DNA from 4 places in the Robertmurraya beringensis genome. Region 3 is predicted to be linked to each of the others. Evidence: predicted binding sites of a transcription regulator. Region 3 holds the regulator's gene; each other region holds the start of a gene.
The links. Region 3 encodes Rex, which represses fermentation and respiration genes when NADH is low (regulators of the CRP and FNR family bind a similar motif). Its sites were predicted from a motif close to TTGTGAAATATTTCACAA; they were not measured.
Positions count from the first base shown of each region.

Region 1: a site for Rex is predicted at 2,015-2,032, ahead of pflB (formate C-acetyltransferase). Genes of this name have one in related genera too.
Region 2: a site for Rex is predicted at 2,389-2,406, ahead of ACFFHF_RS11365 (AtpZ/AtpI family protein). Genes of this name have one in related genera too.
Region 4: a site for Rex is predicted at 2,786-2,803, ahead of qoxA (cytochrome aa3 quinol oxidase subunit II). Genes of this name have one in related genera too.

Region 1 is NZ_JBHLUU010000122.1:47,493-51,774, reverse strand. It holds gene ACFFHF_RS20170 (D-alanyl-D-alanine carboxypeptidase family protein) at 1-1,070, opposite strand, end outside; gene ACFFHF_RS20165 (cupredoxin domain-containing protein) at 1,306-1,758, shown strand; gene pflB (formate C-acetyltransferase) at 2,107-4,282, shown strand, end outside.
Region 2 is NZ_JBHLUU010000032.1:160,035-164,316, reverse strand. It holds gene ACFFHF_RS11370 (S8 family serine peptidase) at 61-2,292, shown strand; gene ACFFHF_RS11365 (AtpZ/AtpI family protein) at 2,571-2,792, shown strand; gene ACFFHF_RS11360 (ATP synthase subunit I) at 2,798-3,175, shown strand; gene atpB (F0F1 ATP synthase subunit A) at 3,198-3,908, shown strand; gene atpE (F0F1 ATP synthase subunit C) at 3,972-4,184, shown strand.
Region 3 is NZ_JBHLUU010000101.1:22,552-26,833, reverse strand. It holds gene ACFFHF_RS14240 (ABC-F family ATP-binding cassette domain-containing protein) at 1-254, opposite strand, end outside; gene moaC (cyclic pyranopterin monophosphate synthase MoaC) at 394-888, shown strand; gene ACFFHF_RS14230 (redox-sensing transcriptional repressor Rex) at 916-1,575, shown strand; gene ACFFHF_RS14225 (YdiK family protein) at 1,603-1,815, opposite strand; gene ACFFHF_RS14220 (CPBP family glutamic-type intramembrane protease) at 1,812-2,549, opposite strand; gene groES (co-chaperone GroES) at 2,852-3,136, shown strand; gene groL (chaperonin GroEL) at 3,211-4,282, shown strand, end outside.
Region 4 is NZ_JBHLUU010000113.1:24,823-29,104, forward strand. It holds gene ACFFHF_RS16850 (ATP-binding protein) at 1-509, shown strand, start outside; gene ACFFHF_RS16855 (alpha/beta-type small acid-soluble spore protein) at 587-769, shown strand; gene ACFFHF_RS16860 (formate/nitrite transporter family protein) at 915-1,703, shown strand; gene ACFFHF_RS16865 (DUF421 domain-containing protein) at 1,746-2,435, shown strand; gene qoxA (cytochrome aa3 quinol oxidase subunit II) at 2,842-3,810, shown strand; gene qoxB (cytochrome aa3 quinol oxidase subunit I) at 3,800-4,282, shown strand, end outside.

The DNA.
Region 1 (4,282 bases), on a different contig from region 3:
GTAGATTTATCACTTGGTTTGGTTTCTCCTATGATAGAAGCAGTCTTTGGAGAAGTTTTGATTTTATATTTTGCTAAAGAGATCGTTTGAATCTTGTTGTTCGAGGAATCATATACGGTTAAGTCTCCCTCTTTTGTTACATCTACTACAGTAGAATCAGTAAGAGGCTCTGTTATATATAACGGATCTGTCACAACAAACTTATCCTTCTCATTTTCAAAAGTTGTATTCACAGGAATTGTTGAAGTTTTAAAGTTAGAAAATCCAAAGCTTAGCAAATTAATTGTATCATTATATATATCACGTTTATACGTTGCCCCTAAACCAATGACTGTTAATCCAAGTTGACCATTAGAAGCAGTTGTTGCTAACGTTTGCCTTGATTCATTCACAAAACCCGTCTTACCACCTGTAATACCTTCGAATGGAATTTCTCCCTTCAGTAGTAAATGATGTGTTAGTAAGGTTGTATCCCATGATTGACCATCCCATTCCAAATCTTTTGTTCCGAAAATTTCTTTAAATGTTTCATTCTTTAGTGCGTAATTCGTGATTAGCCCTAAATCATACGCTGTTGTATAGTGGTTTTCATCAAAAAGTCCATGCGGGTTCGTGAAATGAGTATCCTTAACACCAACCTCATTTCTTAGAAATTCATTGATGTGTTTTTCGTATGTGTCCATACTGCCGTCAATATGAAGGGCAATAGCTGCAGCTGCATCATTTCCTGAATTAATAAGCATCCCTTGAATTAATTTCTTTAGTGTAACTTCTTCTCCCTCATTTAAATATACTTTTGTTCCCTCAACTTCAATAGCCTCATTATTTACTTTTACTATTTCATCTACTTTTGCAGATTGAATTGCGTAAATGGCAGTTGCAATTTTTGTTAAACTAGCAGGATACATACGTTCATGCTCGTTTTTTGAGTAAAGGACCGCATTGGATTGTGAGTCCATTAATATTACCGAATCGCTTATAATGGACAGCTCGTCCATTTCGTCAGCAAACACTTGATTTGAACTTAATGCAAGGATAGTTAGAAAAATAAAAGATAGTTTTTTAAACACTGTATGCACACACCTTGTTTGAAATCAGTCTTTTTCGATTGTACCAAAAAATTTAGCATGTAAGCGTATAAATTATGCATTTGTTACGAAATTGAAAAACTAGGTAATATTTCGTGCTTTATAACGAAAAACCGATACTTAGGTCGTAAATTTACATTCATAGAAAAAGTATAGACAAGTTTCCATTACCTTGATGCATATAAATTAGTAGAAATAAATTTTTTGGAGGGGTACGATGCAGTTTCTAGTAGTCAAAAAACGTTCTCTAATATTTTCACTTCTTTTGTTAGGTTTGGTTTTCTCCGCCTCCCTTTGGATTTATTTAAACATGGGAAGCGAGGCAGTCGTTCAAACATCAGTAAATGATTCTACGAGAGAAATTCATTTAGTCACTGGCGAGTTTGAAGCGACTACTAAAGATGGAAAAGAAATTGAAGCCTATCGCTTTGACCCGGGGACCATCTTTCTACAAAAGGGTGAGAAGGTAAAATTAAAGATTATGGGAATAAACGGTGCTAATCATCCATTTATTATTGAAGGCACAGACATTAGCGGTAAAATTCTTCAAGGAGAAGAAACTGAACTAGATCTTCAGTTTCAAAAGAAGGGTGTCTATCGATTGGTTTGCTTAACCCACCATGATTCAGATTCAAACGGACCAATGACAGCCTATATCGTTGTAAATTAACACTTGTTGACGATTGTGTGTAAAACGCACAGTCGTTTTTTATGTTCCACCAAACTGTCAAAATATCTACATAACCTAATTGACCACGAAGAGATTTCTCACGTTACAATAGTGATATTAAAAATAACTTTTTGTATAACAGATTTTATTTTTCATCAAATCATTATAGTACAGTTTTCTTTTTTTACTATTCCATCACATAACAAACCTCTGAAAAACCTAATGTTCATAACATTGTCAAAATGTCACCTAGATTATGTGATGTATTTCACTAATTATCTGTTATACTTCAAGTATGATGTATTTGTATCATCTGTTATATAAATATTTACTAAGAGGTGGACTCAAATGGAACAGTGGAAAGGTTTTTCAGAAGGCACTTGGAGTAAAGAAGTAAACGTTAGAGACTTTATACTAAGAAACTTTAAAACGTACGAAGGAAATGATTCCTTCCTTGCAGGCCCTACTGAGGCAACAACAAAATTATGGGATCAAGTAATGGATTTAACAAAACAAGAAAGAGAAAACGGTGGCGTCCTTGATATGGATACCGAAATCGTATCTACCATTGTTTCTCATGGCGCAGGCTACTTAAATCAAGATTTAGAAAAAGTAGTGGGTGTCCAAACTGACAAACCGTTCAAACGCTCCCTACAGCCATTTGGCGGAATTCGTATGGCACAACAATCATGTGAATCTTATGGTTTTGAGTTAAATAAGGATGTTGAAAAAATCTTTACTGACTATCGTAAAACACATAACCAAGGTGTATTCGATGCTTACACCGATGAAATGAAAATGGCACGTAAGGTTGGTATCATTACAGGTTTACCGGATGCATACGGACGTGGCCGTATTATCGGTGACTACCGACGTATTGCTTTATATGGTGTAGACTTCTTAATTCAAGAAAAGAAAAAGGATCTAGCTGGTACTACTTCAGTTATGAAGGAATCTGTTATTCAGCTTCGTGAAGAATTGTCAGAGCAGGTTCGTGCCCTTAACGAATTAAAAAAATTAGCTGCAAGCTACGGATTTGATATTTCTAGACCAGCTACTACAGCTACAGAAGCTTTCCAATGGCTATACTTTGGATACTTGGCAGCAATTAAAGAACAAAACGGAGCTGCAATGAGTCTAGGGCGCGTTTCAACTTTCTTAGATATTTATATTGAAAGAGATTTAGAAAACGGTGTACTTACAGAGCAAGAGGCACAAGAATTGGTTGATCACTTCGTTATGAAGCTACGTCTTGTAAAATTTGCTCGTACTCCTGACTATAACGAACTATTTAGTGGAGACCCAACGTGGGTAACGGAGTCAATCGGTGGTGTAGCAAATGACGGACGTGCATTAGTAACGAAAAACTCTTTCCGTTTCTTGCATACTCTTACTAATCTAGGACCGGCACCAGAACCAAACTTAACAGTACTTTGGTCTACTCGCCTTCCTGAAGGCTTCAAAAAGTTCTGTGCGAAAATGTCAATCGAAACAAGTTCAATTCAATATGAAAATGACGATATTATGCGCCCAGAATGGGGCGATGATTACGGAATTGCATGCTGTGTATCAGCAATGGAAATTGGTAAGCAAATGCAGTTCTTCGGTGCTCGTGCAAACCTTGCAAAAGCACTGCTATATGCGATCAATGGTGGTAAAGACGAAAAACATAAACTTCAAGTAGCTCCAGAGTTCTCCCCTATCACTTCTGAAGTACTAGACTATGAAGAAGTAATGGCGAAATTTGATTCTACCATGGATTGGTTAGCTGGTCTTTACATTAATACACTAAACATCATCCACTATATGCATGATAAGTATAGCTATGAAAGAATTGAGATGGCTCTTCACGATACAAACATTCTTCGTACTATGGCAACAGGTATTGCTGGACTAAGTGTTGTTGCTGACTCATTAAGTGCGATAAAATACGCTCAAGTTCGTCCCGTTCGTGACGAAAACGGTATTGCTGTTGACTTTGAAATAGAAGGCGACTTCCCTAAATACGGAAACAATGATGATCGCGTGGACAGCATCGCTGTTGATTTAGTTGAGCGTTTCATGAAAAAGCTTAAAAAACACGAAACATATAGAAACTCTATGACTACTATGTCTATTTTAACAATCACTTCTAACGTGGTGTATGGTAAGAAAACAGGTAACACACCTGATGGTCGTCGCGCTGGTGAGCCATTTGCTCCTGGTGCAAACCCGATGCATGGTCGTGATACAAAAGGAACTCTAGCTTCTCTTGCATCTGTTGCTAAGCTTCCTTATGCTTACTCATTAGACGGTATTTCAAATACTTTCTCAATTGTACCAAAAGCCTTAGGGAAAGATGACGACAGCCGTGAACTGAATCTTGTAAGTATTCTTGATGGTTATTCAATTAAGCAAGGACATCACTTAAACGTAAACGTATTTAATCGTGAAACATTGCTTGATGCTATGGAGCACCCAGAAGAATATCCACAATTAACGATTCGTGTATCTGGTTACGCAGTTAACTTTATTAAGTTAACAA
Region 2 (4,282 bases), on a different contig from region 3:
CGCATAACTCCCCAACCTATGGCAAAACATAGTAAAAAACTTCGGAGGTGCTAGACAAGCGTGAAACGTAGAATCATTTTTTTAACAGCCTTGTTATTCTCATTTGTTTGCACTCCCGCTTTATCAGCTAAAACACTCATTCATCCACCCATCCCAGAAGAACCCCTCACAACGGAAAAAGTCGCGATCGTGACACTACCAACACTTGCGACAGAAGAGCAAATCAAACAACTCATCGAACCATACCCTGACCTTGAGCTCCGTCATATTTTCACCGAGGCTCTGAATGGCTTTTCGGTTAAAGGGACGAAGGGATCTCTTGATAAGCTCGCACAAACGTCCAAAGTCGAGTCAGTTTCTCCAGTGACAACCTACAGCGTGCAGTCAGAATCGAATATAGAAATCATTGGTACAGAGGAAGTGCGAGGATACTTTGATCCGAAAGACGAACGGCTTACCGGAAAGGGGATCACCGTCGGGGTTATTGATACAGGGATTGATTACCATCATCCTGACTTAAGACGAAGCTATAAAAGGGGCTATGATCTCGTCGATATTGATGATGATCCGATGGAAACGAAGGGTATGTACGGCCAAAGTACCTTACATGGGACGCATGTGGCCGGCATTATTGCGGCAAATGGAAAGATCCAAGGAGTCGCACCTGACGCAAAGATTATTGCCTATCGTGCGCTTGGACCGGGTGGATCAGGAACAACGGAACAAGTGCTTGCTGCCATTGACAAGGCAATCAAAGATAAAGTAGATATTTTGAATCTCTCACTAGGAAACAATGTGAATGGTCCGGATTTACCCATATCGCTCGCATTAAATAAAGCGGTGGAGAACGGGATCACAGCGGTAACTTCTTCTGGAAACTCGGGACCGAATATGTGGACGGTTGGTTCTCCTGGTACGGCATCAAAAGCCATATCAGTTGGTGCCTCCACACCCATTTTGAAGGTTCCTTATCTCAAGATCGATGGAAGGAAAGAAACTTTAAGGCTCGAACCGATGCAGGGCTCTATAGATTGGAAGCTTGATCGGTCGTATGAAGTGGCATATGGAAAGCTTGGGAAAAAAGAAGACCTTGCCAATGTTGCTGGAAAAATAGCTCTTATTCAAAGAGGGGAACTAACCTTTTCGGAAAAAGCATGGTATGCACAGGAAGCTGGTGCAGTCGCTGTGATTATTTTTAATAATATGAATGGTGAGTTTGCTGGAAATCTCGATCGTCCGATTGATATTCCGGTTGCCACCATGTCTAGGGAGCTCGGTTTAGACATCGTTAAATCAATGGCTAGCCAAAAAATCCTTGCAACAACAAATATAATAGAAGAAAAGGACTTGCTTGCTAGTTTTAGTTCGAGAGGACCTGTTACTTCGACTTGGGAGATTAAGCCGGATGTGGTCGCACCGGGAGTAGCGATAACGAGCACGATTCCAGGGGGATACTTAGCTCTTCAAGGAACAAGTATGGCGGCCCCGCATGTGGCTGGAGCCGCAGCTCTAATCAAGCAAGCTCATCCAGATTGGGGACCGGAAGAGATCAAGGCCGCGCTCATGAATACGGCTATTCCAATAGTAGATGGAAAAAAAGTCCCTTATAAAACGTATGAGCAAGGTGCTGGAAGAATAAGAATTCCTGAAGCGATCCAAACAAGTACGCTCGTAAAGCCTGCTTCCCTGCAATTTGGGAAGTTTAAGTTAGTAGAAAGGCAGCATGAGCATACCCAGCAGCTGACGTTTAAAAATGTAAGCGACCGTCGTATGACCTATCGTTTTGAAGTTCCTCATCAAAGGGACGGAATACAGTTTGAGCTGCCTCTTGCTTTTTCTGTAGATGCGGGAAAAGAAAAAACGGTGGAAGTAACGATGAGTGTGGACCCAAGTGAACTAAATAAAAAAATACATGAAGGCCATTTGACCATCATGGCAGGATCTCAAAAAGTAAGTGTGCCCTATCTGTATGTTTTAGAGGAACCGGATTACCCGCGTATTATGGGGTTTGAATTTGGTCCTGGAGATAAACATGGGGTGTATCATTACGAAGTGTATTTACCGGGTGGAGCAGATGAATTTGGAATTGCTCTTTTTGATCCAGACACATATCGGTTCGTTAAATTTTTAGATTGGAAACGGAATGTCGCAAGAGGAATGCTAAAGATGGACATTCCAGTGGAAAAATTACCAGAAAATGGATTATACTTAGCAAAGGTTTTTGCGAAAAAAGCTGGTAAAGAAGATATGGTTGAAACAGGGATTGCTGTCTCGAAAGTGAAAGAACGGTAAGGAAAAGAGGGAGTGAGAACAACGCTCCCTCCATTTGCAATAGGAAAATAAAAAACTTTTTGAACATAATGTGAACAAGAATTTCCATTGTTTGAATTGTGAACTTTTTCACTCCAAACTAATTGACATTGACAAGTGCCTATTGTATGCTTACAAAGGGTATTAATGATAGGGTTTTCAACATGGGTACTGTATAAATATAGTTTTCCTAACCCCGAAAAATCCATTGCGAAAAACAATCTTCTATCTACCAGTCTCTTTAAAAGGACGTGCCTGAAATGAATCAAAAAAACCGTCGTCCATATCAAGCAATGGCGTTAATGTCGGGGATTCTTTCGCAGTTGGTAGGCTCCGTATTAATAGGCATTTTTGCCGGAAGATGGCTTGACCGTACACTTGACACCGAGCCGCTTTTTTTAATTATCGGATTGCTACTCGGTTTAGCTACAGGGGTCTATTCTACAATTAAACTCATCCAACATTTTTTTTCGGGAGATTAATGTCAATGCCAGAAACAAAAGGAATTTACATACGTCAAAGAAAATGGCTATTCTTTTTAATGGCTTTCTATGCTCTGGGCTGGGGGTTTACTTCCTACCAAACTGTTTTTTTAGGTCTTGCATTTGGGACTAGCCTTAGCTTGTTTAATATGTGGCTACTTAATAGAAGAATTGACCGATTTGGTGAGACCATTCAAAAAGGAGAAACGGTCCGCTCGTTAGGGATGTTTTCAAGGATGGCTACAGCTGTTGTAGCGGTAATGATAGCAATGGAATATCCTGATTTACTTCATTTTTACAGCGTGATATTAGGATTAATGACATCTTATATAGTCATTATGATAGATATACTTTTCCAATCATTTAAATTTTTACGTAAATAGCGGGGAAGAGAGGTGAATACAGTTGAGTCATGAAGCTCCTATAGTCAAGATTTTAGGATTATACTTTAATCTTTCAAACGTTGTAATGATTACAGTCGCAAGTGTTATTGTGTTTCTAATTGCCTTATTGGCGACTCGTAAGCTAGAAATGAAGCCCACAGGAATGCAAAACTTTTTAGAGTGGGTCATGGATTTTGTAAAAGGTATTATTAAAGGCTCTATGGATTGGGAGACCGGCGGAAGATTTCATATTTTGGGATTAACCTTAATCATGTACATATTTGTTTCGAATATGCTAGGGTTACCTTTTGCTATTGTGTACGACCATGAGCTTTGGTGGAAATCTCCAACCGCAGATCCAGTTATCACCTTAACACTAGCTGTTATGGTAGTTGCGTTATCGCACTATTATGGTGTCAAGATCAAAGGAGCGAAAGAGTACGGGCGAGATTATTTTAGGCCAGTAGGGTTTCTGTTCCCACTAAAAATTATTGAGGAATTCTCCAACACACTTACATTAGGTTTGCGTCTTTATGGAAATATCTACGCAGGGGAGATTCTGCTAACACTACTCGCTGGAACACTTGCAACAGGTGTTACAGGACATTTAATTGCAATACTACCAACAATTGTTTGGCAAGGTTTCTCTATTTTTGTTGGTTCTATCCAAGCGTTTATCTTTACTTTATTAACAATGGTCTACTTGTCTCACAAAGTCAGTTCCGACCATTAATAATATAATGTTCATTCAATGAACAAAAACTAACTTTTATATACAATAAGGAGGAAATTAGAAATGGGTGCTATAGCAGCAGCAATCGCAATTGGTTTAGCAGCATTAGGTGCAGGTTTAGGGAATGGTATGATCGTTTCACGTACGGTTGAGGGGATTGCTCGCCAACCAGAAGCTCGTGGAATGCTTCAAACAACAATGTTCATCGGGGTTGCATTCGTAGAAGCGATTCCAATCATGGCCGTTGTAATTGCCTTTATGGTAGTTGGACAATAGTAATTAAATAGTGTCTATATAAATAGATTTTCAAAAACTTGGCGAAGATCATTCCTTGAGAAACTTCGCCTTTCCTTTATGTACAATTATTAAATGTC
Region 3 (4,282 bases):
TCCCAAATGGATAATCCGGAAACAAGACCTGTGTTCTGAGCCAAGTACCCGATCGTTACATGTTTGGGCTTGATTAAATCACCTGATTCATAGGAAAGGTGATCGGCAATAATCTTGAGTAATGTAGATTTCCCGGCCCCGTTTCTACCTACTAAGGCAATACGGTCTCTTGTTTGAACTTCTAGTTTTATATTCGATAAAATAAGGTCAGCCCCATAAGACTTGGAAAGCTGGTTTACTTGTAGTAGTATCATTGATTTCACCTCTATACTTCTACGGTTAGTGTATCGCATTCAATACGGATGAGCAATGATATGAGTTGTGAACTATGTTACAATGTTTTCACACAAAATGAGGAAAATAGTGTATGATTTTGAAAGAGGTGTATAATAGATGTCAGAGTTCACTCATTTTAATAAAGAAGGCAGAGCAAAAATGGTAGATGTGAGTGATAAGCCCGAAACGGTACGGACGGCCATTGCCCACTCTAGTATCACAGTTAATCAAGAGATATATGATCGAATCACACATAACCAAATGAAAAAGGGGGATGTGTTAGCAGTCGCACAGGTTGCAGCTGTTATGGCTAGTAAAAAAACATGGGATATTATTCCAATGTGTCACCCTATTCCACTCACAGGTGTTGATATTTCTTTTGATTGGGAATCAGATAACAATTGCCATACTCTACATATTTCTGCTAGTGTAAAGACAAAAGGGAATACAGGTGTAGAAATGGAAGCGTTAACAGCTGCTTCTGTTTGCGCGCTTACCGTGTATGATATGTGTAAAGCAGTAGATAAAGGAATGGTTATCGGGAAAACATACCTGGTTGAAAAGACAGGTGGTAAAAACGGTGACTTTAAGAGAGAAGAGAGACTATATTAGTTAAAGGTAGAAGGTAGGGGAAGAACGATGAGTAATGAATCAATGAAAATCCCACAAGCAACGGCGAAAAGACTACCATTGTATTATCGCTTTTTAAATAGTTTACACTCATCAGGAAAGCAACGCGTTTCATCGGCTGAACTAAGTGAGGCGGTGAAGGTCGATTCTGCAACAATCCGAAGAGATTTTTCATACTTTGGAGCCTTAGGTAAAAAGGGATACGGTTACAATGTAAACTATTTATTATCCTTTTTCCGTAAAACACTCGACCAAGATGAATTAACGAAGGTTGCGTTAATTGGGGTCGGGAATCTTGGGACAGCATTTTTAAACTATAACTTCTTAAAGAATAATAATACCAAAATTGCGGTTGCATTTGATGTGATAGAAGAGAAGGTAGGCACAAAAATTGGTGAAGTGCCCGTCTACCATATGGATGATCTAGAAGAAGTTATTGAAAAAGAAGACATTCAGGTCGCGATATTAACGGTTCCAGCACCGGTTGCACAATCCATTACCGATCGAATGGTTCAAGGATCGGTGAGAGGCATTTTAAACTTTACCCCGGCCCGATTAACGGTTCCCTCATCCATCAGGGTTCACCATATTGATCTGGCTATTGAGTTACAGTCACTGGTGTACTTTTTAAAGCATTATTCAATGGATGAAGAAATGGTAGAAGAATAAACAGTAAGCCGCCCCTTAGTGGAGCGGCTATTTCTTTTGCTCTTTCTTGATCTCTTTAATTTTAAAATGTAAAAGAATCATCCGAATGCCTGAACCAATATCAAAGGTCGCTAGCAAGACAAGCAGGTAGGTGAAAAAGCCCCACTCTCCATTTTGCTGTAAGTCCTGTATGGCAAACACTGTGAACAGAGCACCTAAGATGATGTATATAATTCCTGAAAATAAAGGTGACTGTCTCATAAGAAGAATCCTCCAATAAAGCTTTGCATTTGTTCTGCTTGTTTGATTAATTTTTCTAAGTCTTCCTTAAATACGGATTGCACAAGAACAACGAACGTATTCATCGATACGTGAGCAACGATCGGAACGAGAATCCGATTGGTTTTTACATACAAATACGCAAAGGTGAATCCCATTGCGGAATAAAGTAGAGTGTGCTCCGGCTCCATATGGGCAAAAGAAAAAATAACGGAGCTAAGCAAGGCTGATAGAAAAAAGTTAAATCGCTTATAAAAAGCCCCAAAAATGATCTTACGAAAAACAATTTCTTCTAATATAGGACCAATCACTGAGCTCACGACAATCATAATAGGAAAGGACTCAATGATGCGTAGAATCTGTTGCGTATTTTCAGAACCAACATCAATACCAATCAAACGTTCAATATTTGCAGCAAAGGCTTGGGCAAATAGGGCAAGAAAGACACCTGTGATAGACCAAAGGATCGATCGGCCTAAGCTGGCTCCGCTTCTTACTTCATTTGTGTTTACCATCTCATTACGCAACAACATCAGGACAATCACAAGTGTGAGCGAAAAGCTTATGACAAGCCAAGTGACCCCTGCGAACCCTTGAGAGTGATGGGTTTCAAAACCAATCAGTTCTAGTATCAGAGAGGTGATAGGGACACCAATAAAGCTTGAAAGCTGCATAGCAATATAAGCAATTAATATAATCCAATATTCACGTTTCAAAACAAGTCTCCTTTTCCATCCAATATAGTTATTCTACTCGTAAACATCAGGTTGTATCAAATAAGAAGAATTATCGTCCGTATTTTAGCATTATATGGATAGAATAGGTGGAAAAGTACATACTTAGTAAGGTTGTACAATTAACAAGTTATGGGGGGACTTTTACAAAAAATTTATAAAAAAAAGCGGTTTCTCGCTTGCAAAAAAGGTAGAGATTCATTAATATAATAGTTGTGTTAGCACTCTAGTTAAGTGAGTGCTAATAATAAAAATCTTTCATATATTTGAGGAGGTTGTTTCACTTGTTAAAGCCACTAGGTGATCGCATTGTAATTGAGCTAGTTGAAACGGAAGAAAAAACGGCAAGCGGTATTGTACTACCAGACTCTGCTAAAGAGAAGCCTCAAGAAGGCAAAGTAGTTGCTGTCGGCACTGGCCGCGTACTTGAAAGCGGTGAGCGTGTAGCTCTTGAAGTTTCTGTGGACGACCGCATTATCTTCTCAAAATACGCTGGCACAGAAGTGAAGTACGAAGGAAAAGAGTACTTAATTCTACGTGAAAACGATATTCTTGCTATTCTTGGATAAGAGTAGAGATTTTCTTATTTAAAAACTAAACGAAGACAGAATAGATTGAAAAAACTCGAGGAGGGTATTTTACAATGGCTAAAGAAATTAAGTTTAGTGAAGACGCACGCCGCTCGATGCTTCGTGGGGTAGATGCACTTGCAAATGCGGTAAAAGTAACATTAGGACCAAAAGGACGTAACGTGGTTCTTGAAAAGAAATTCGGTTCACCACTTATTACAAACGATGGTGTAACGATTGCAAAAGAAATCGAACTTGAAGATGCATTCGAAAACATGGGTGCGAAGCTTGTTGCTGAAGTAGCTAGCAAAACAAATGATGTGGCTGGTGACGGTACGACAACTGCAACGGTTCTTGCTCAAGCGATGATCCGTGAAGGCTTAAAGAACGTAACAGCTGGAGCTAACCCAATGGGTATCCGTAAAGGGATGGATAAGGCAGTAGCAGTAGCGGTTGAAGAGCTTCGTGCTATTTCAAAGCCAATCGAAAACAAAGCTTCTATCGCTCAAGTTGCGGCTATTTCTGCTGCTGACGATGAAGTTGGTCAATTAATTGCTGAAGCAATGGAGCGCGTTGGTAACGACGGCGTTATCACTATCGAAGAATCAAAGGGCTTCACTACTGAGCTTGATGTAGTAGAAGGTATGCAATTCGATCGTGGATATGCATCTCCATACATGGTAACAGACTCTGATAAAATGGAAGCTGTTCTAGACAATCCATTTATCTTAATTACGGATAAGAAAATTGGAAGCATCCAAGAAATCCTTCCTGTTTTAGAGCAAGTGGTTCAACAAGGTAAGCCATTATTACTTGTTGCTGAGGATGTTGAAGGGGAAGCGTTAGCTACTTTAGTAGTGAACAAGCTTCGCGGAACATTCAATGCAGTTGCTGTTAAAGCTCCTGGTTTCGGTGACCGTCGTAAAGCTATGCTTGAAGACATCGCTATCTTAACAGGTGGAGAAGTAATCACTGAAGAGCTAGGTCGTGACCTTAAGTCTGCAACGATCCAATCTCTAGGTCGCGCTTCTAAGGTTGTTGTTTCAAAAGAAAACACAACAATCGTTGAAGGTGCTGGAGACTCTGCACAAATCGCAGGTCGTGTAAACCAAATCCGTGCGCAAATGGAAGAAACCACTTCTGAAT
Region 4 (4,282 bases), on a different contig from region 3:
GTGAACTTTTACTTTTAGCAAAGCCACAAAAAGTAAAATTTTCAAAAACCGTTGTTAGTAACACGATTGAACATGTTATTTCCTTATTAGAAACTCAGGCGAAGATGGTGAATGTAAATATTAATTTTTATAAAGTTCACTCTCCCGTTATCAATTGTGAAGAAAATCAAATCAAACAATTGCTCATCAATATCATTAAAAATGCTATTGAAGCGTCAAAAAACGGTGGGACAGTCGACGTTTTTCTTGATGTGAATTCAGATGGGATGACAGTTATTCGTGTGGTTGATAATGGAGAAGGAATACCTGAGCAAGTGAAAAACCGTCTAGGTGAGCCATTTTATAGTTCAAAAGAAAATGGAACAGGTCTTGGATTAACCGTTAGCTTTAAGATTATTGAGCAACATGGCGGAGATATTTCCTATAATAGTGAACCAAATAAAGGAACAACTGCAACCATTCTTTTACCCAGTTATTCTTCCCAGATAGAAAATGTTCTGTCATTGTAGTATATTTTCTAACATCTCATCTCAAACTAAATTTGAGCATGAATCATGCTCAAAACTTGTGCTGGGAGTGGATAGCCTTGAGTAGAAACAAGCTATTGGTACCTGGGTCAGAAAATGCACTGAATCAGATGAAAGAAGAAATTGCCAATGAGTTTGGAGTTCAACTTGGTGCAGATACAACCGCACGCGCAAACGGCTCTGTTGGAGGAGAAATGACTAAACGCCTCATCCAAATGGCTGAGCAACAATTACGTTCTTAAACAAAGAGAGGCTCAGGGAAATTATCCTTGAGCTTCTCTTTTTTATGTTATACAGAAACTTCAAGAATGTTATGAAAGTACATAGTCACGCAAAAATTAGAAATAATAACTTTTATTGGAGCAGTTTGATATTCAGGAGGAACTGATGGAAAATTACCCACTTTTAGAAGTTGAAAAGCTTGCATTAAAAAAAGTGAAAACATATAAACAAAGCATCCTTCGTTATCTCTTGCGTAGTATGCTTGCAAGCATGTTCATCGGGTTTGGAGTAATTGTTGCTTTTAAAACAGGTGGATATTTTTACAATGAGCATTCCCCTGTTGCGTATCCAATGGCAGCTTTTACATTCGGAGCAGCTATTATCCTAATTGCCTATGGTGGGGGGGATTTATTTACAGGTAATACCTTTTATTTCACCTACACAGCACTAAGGAAAAAGATGAGTTGGAAACATGTTTGGACACTTTGGGGGTTAAGTTATATAGGAAATATTCTAGGTGCAACAGCATTTTCTTTATTAATTTATGTGACAGGATTATTTGCGGAGACTTCTGTAAATAGTTTTTTATTAAGTGTAGTTGAGAAAAAAATGCATGTCCCAACAATGGAACTTTTCTTTAGAGCTATTCTTTGTAACTGGCTTGTTTGTCTAGCTTTCTTTATTCCTATGGGAATGAAAGAGAATGGTGCCAAGCTATTCGTCATGATATTATTTGTTTTTTGCTTCTTTATCTCTGGATATGAGCACAGTATTGCCAATATGTGTACGTTCGCAATCGCACTTGTCCTAAACCATCCTGGAACGATCTCTTTTGCAGGAGTGATTCATAATCTCATCCCTGTTACCATTGGCAATCTTATTGGGGGGAGTATCCTCATGGGGGCCATGTATTATTACGTTAACCTTCCTTTTCTCGATGACGTTGAGCATTAATAATAAGAAAATCCCCTACTATTTGAATAGGAGTTATTTGATATGACACATTATTTAACTGTTGCATCAGAATTAATACTAGGTTTTTTCATGCTATTTATATTAGTAAAGGCGCTTGGGAAAACTCAACTATCACAAATCACACCGTTTGATTTTATTTCCGCTCTTATCCTAGGTGAATTAATTGGCAATGCCGTTTATGACCATGAAACAACCTGGGTGGAAATCGTATTCAGCACGATTGTTTGGGGTGGTTTAATTTATGGAGTCGAGATTATCACTCAGAAATTCAAAAAGACGAGAAAAGCACTTGAAGGTGAACCTAATATCGTTATTCATAATGGTTTTATAAAATATGAAACGCTAAAAAAGGCCAAACTCGATATAAATCAATTGCAAAGTTTAGTTAGGCAACAAGGATATTTTTCACTGCAGGAAGTTCAGTATGCAATCCTTGAGACGAATGGAAGTATTAGTGTTTTACCGAAATCCCCAAATAGGCCACCCACTTTAGATGATTTAAACATCCAAGCTGAGGAAGCATCAATTCCCACGACGTTAATTCTTGATGGAGAAGTACTGTATGGGAATCTCAAAGAAGCGGGACTAAGTGAACAGTGGTTGAAAAATGAATTATCTAAACAAAACTTTCATACTTATGACGAGGTTTTATATTCTGAGTGGAAAAAAATCAGGAACTCTTTATCTTACCGTATCAATAAATCAGGCTAAAGGAGCCTGGTTTTTATTTTGTTCACCCCCTATTTTATGTAATCGTTTTCCTCTAAATATGAATGAATTATGACACCATGTCACAAAATTGTCGAAATTTACAACGGATAAAGATATATTAAAAAACCCTTGATATATCAACATTTCTCCTCACTTTTCCACCCTAACATTATTTTCCTTACTATTTTTGTCACAAATCAATCTTCTTTAACATGTTATTATCATCTACATAGTGGTAATTAGGAAGTAGATAGATTTTCACCTTAAGAATTATAGACAAAATGCCAATTGTGAAAAAACGAACATTTTGTTATACAAAAATATCTTTTTGTGGTAAACTCTAATTTTCCTTGTGAAACAAAACACAAACCTGATGTTATATAAGAAGGAGATGAAACAATTGAAGTTGAAAATGCTATTTCTATCCCTTGTAACAGCCGTACCATTATTATTTTTAAGCGGTTGTGAAATGGTTGTATTTCAGCCTCAAGGACCAGTAGCTAGAAGTATCATGGAGTTAATTAATTGGTCTTTAATGTGGATGCTTTTAGTCGTAGTTGTCGTATTTGGTTTATTTGGCTATATTGTTTGGAAATATAGAGAAAAGCCAGAAAACATGGGTTATGAGCCCCCAGAAGAACACGGTAGTACCGTATTAGAAATCGTCTGGACAGCTATACCTATTTTAATCGTTATCGCTTTAACGATTCCAACGGTTACAACATTGTATGACTTAGAAGATGTTCCTGCAGGATATGAGGAGAAAGAACCGATCGTTATTCACGTCACGTCTGCAGACTGGAAATGGATATTCTCATATCCAGAAGAAGGAATTGAAACAATTAACTACGTGAACATTCCAGAAGATACTCCTATATTGTTTAAATTAACATCGGCAGGAACAATGCAATCTTTCTGGGTGCCAGCTTTAGGTGGACAAAAATACTCAATGAATAAAATGGAAACGGAACTTTATTTAGTTGCTGACAATCCTGGTTCATATATGGGTAGAAACACAAACTTCAACGGACGCGGATACGCTCAAATGGAATTTGAAGTACTTTCTCAGACCGATGAAGAGTATGATGCATGGGTAAAAGAAGTTAAAGAAACAGCTCCTGAGCTTACAGAAGAGAAGTACATGGAACTACTGAAACCAACACATCTTGGTCGTTTAACTTATTCCAACACGCACTTAGCTTGGATTAACCACGCGGATCACGATTCTGAGCTGGTGACTGACCCTGAAGACTATCGTTACCATGGGTATCAAGGAAAGATTTTTGACCAGGAAGAAGAAAATTCTAATGAAAAAGAGACTACTGATGTAGAAAATAATAAAGAAGACCATGGAGGTGACCATAGTGGGCATTAAGTGGGATGAAATTCTGATTACGGGAGATCCAATTATCCTAGGTTCACAGATTGCTATTTTATTAACTTCTCTAGGAATTATTGGTGGTATTACGTATCTAAAAAAATGGAACTGGCTATGGCGTGAATGGATTACTACCGTTGACCATAAACGTATTGGAATCATGTATATCGTAGCCGCTGTACTTATGTTCTTCCGTGGCGGTATGGATGGACTAATGATGAAAGCTCAAACATCTCGTCCAGAAATGAGCTTTCTAGACGCACAGCATTATAATGAAGTATTTACTGCTCATGGTGTTATCATGATTTTATTTATGGCTATGCCATTCTTAATCGGTTTAATGAACGTTGTTATTCCGCTTCAAATAGGAGCAAGAGACGTAGCGTTCCCTCAACTGAATGCATTAAGTTTCTGGTTATTTTTCAGCGGTGCGATGCTGTTTAATATCGCATTCGTTGTTGGTGGTGCC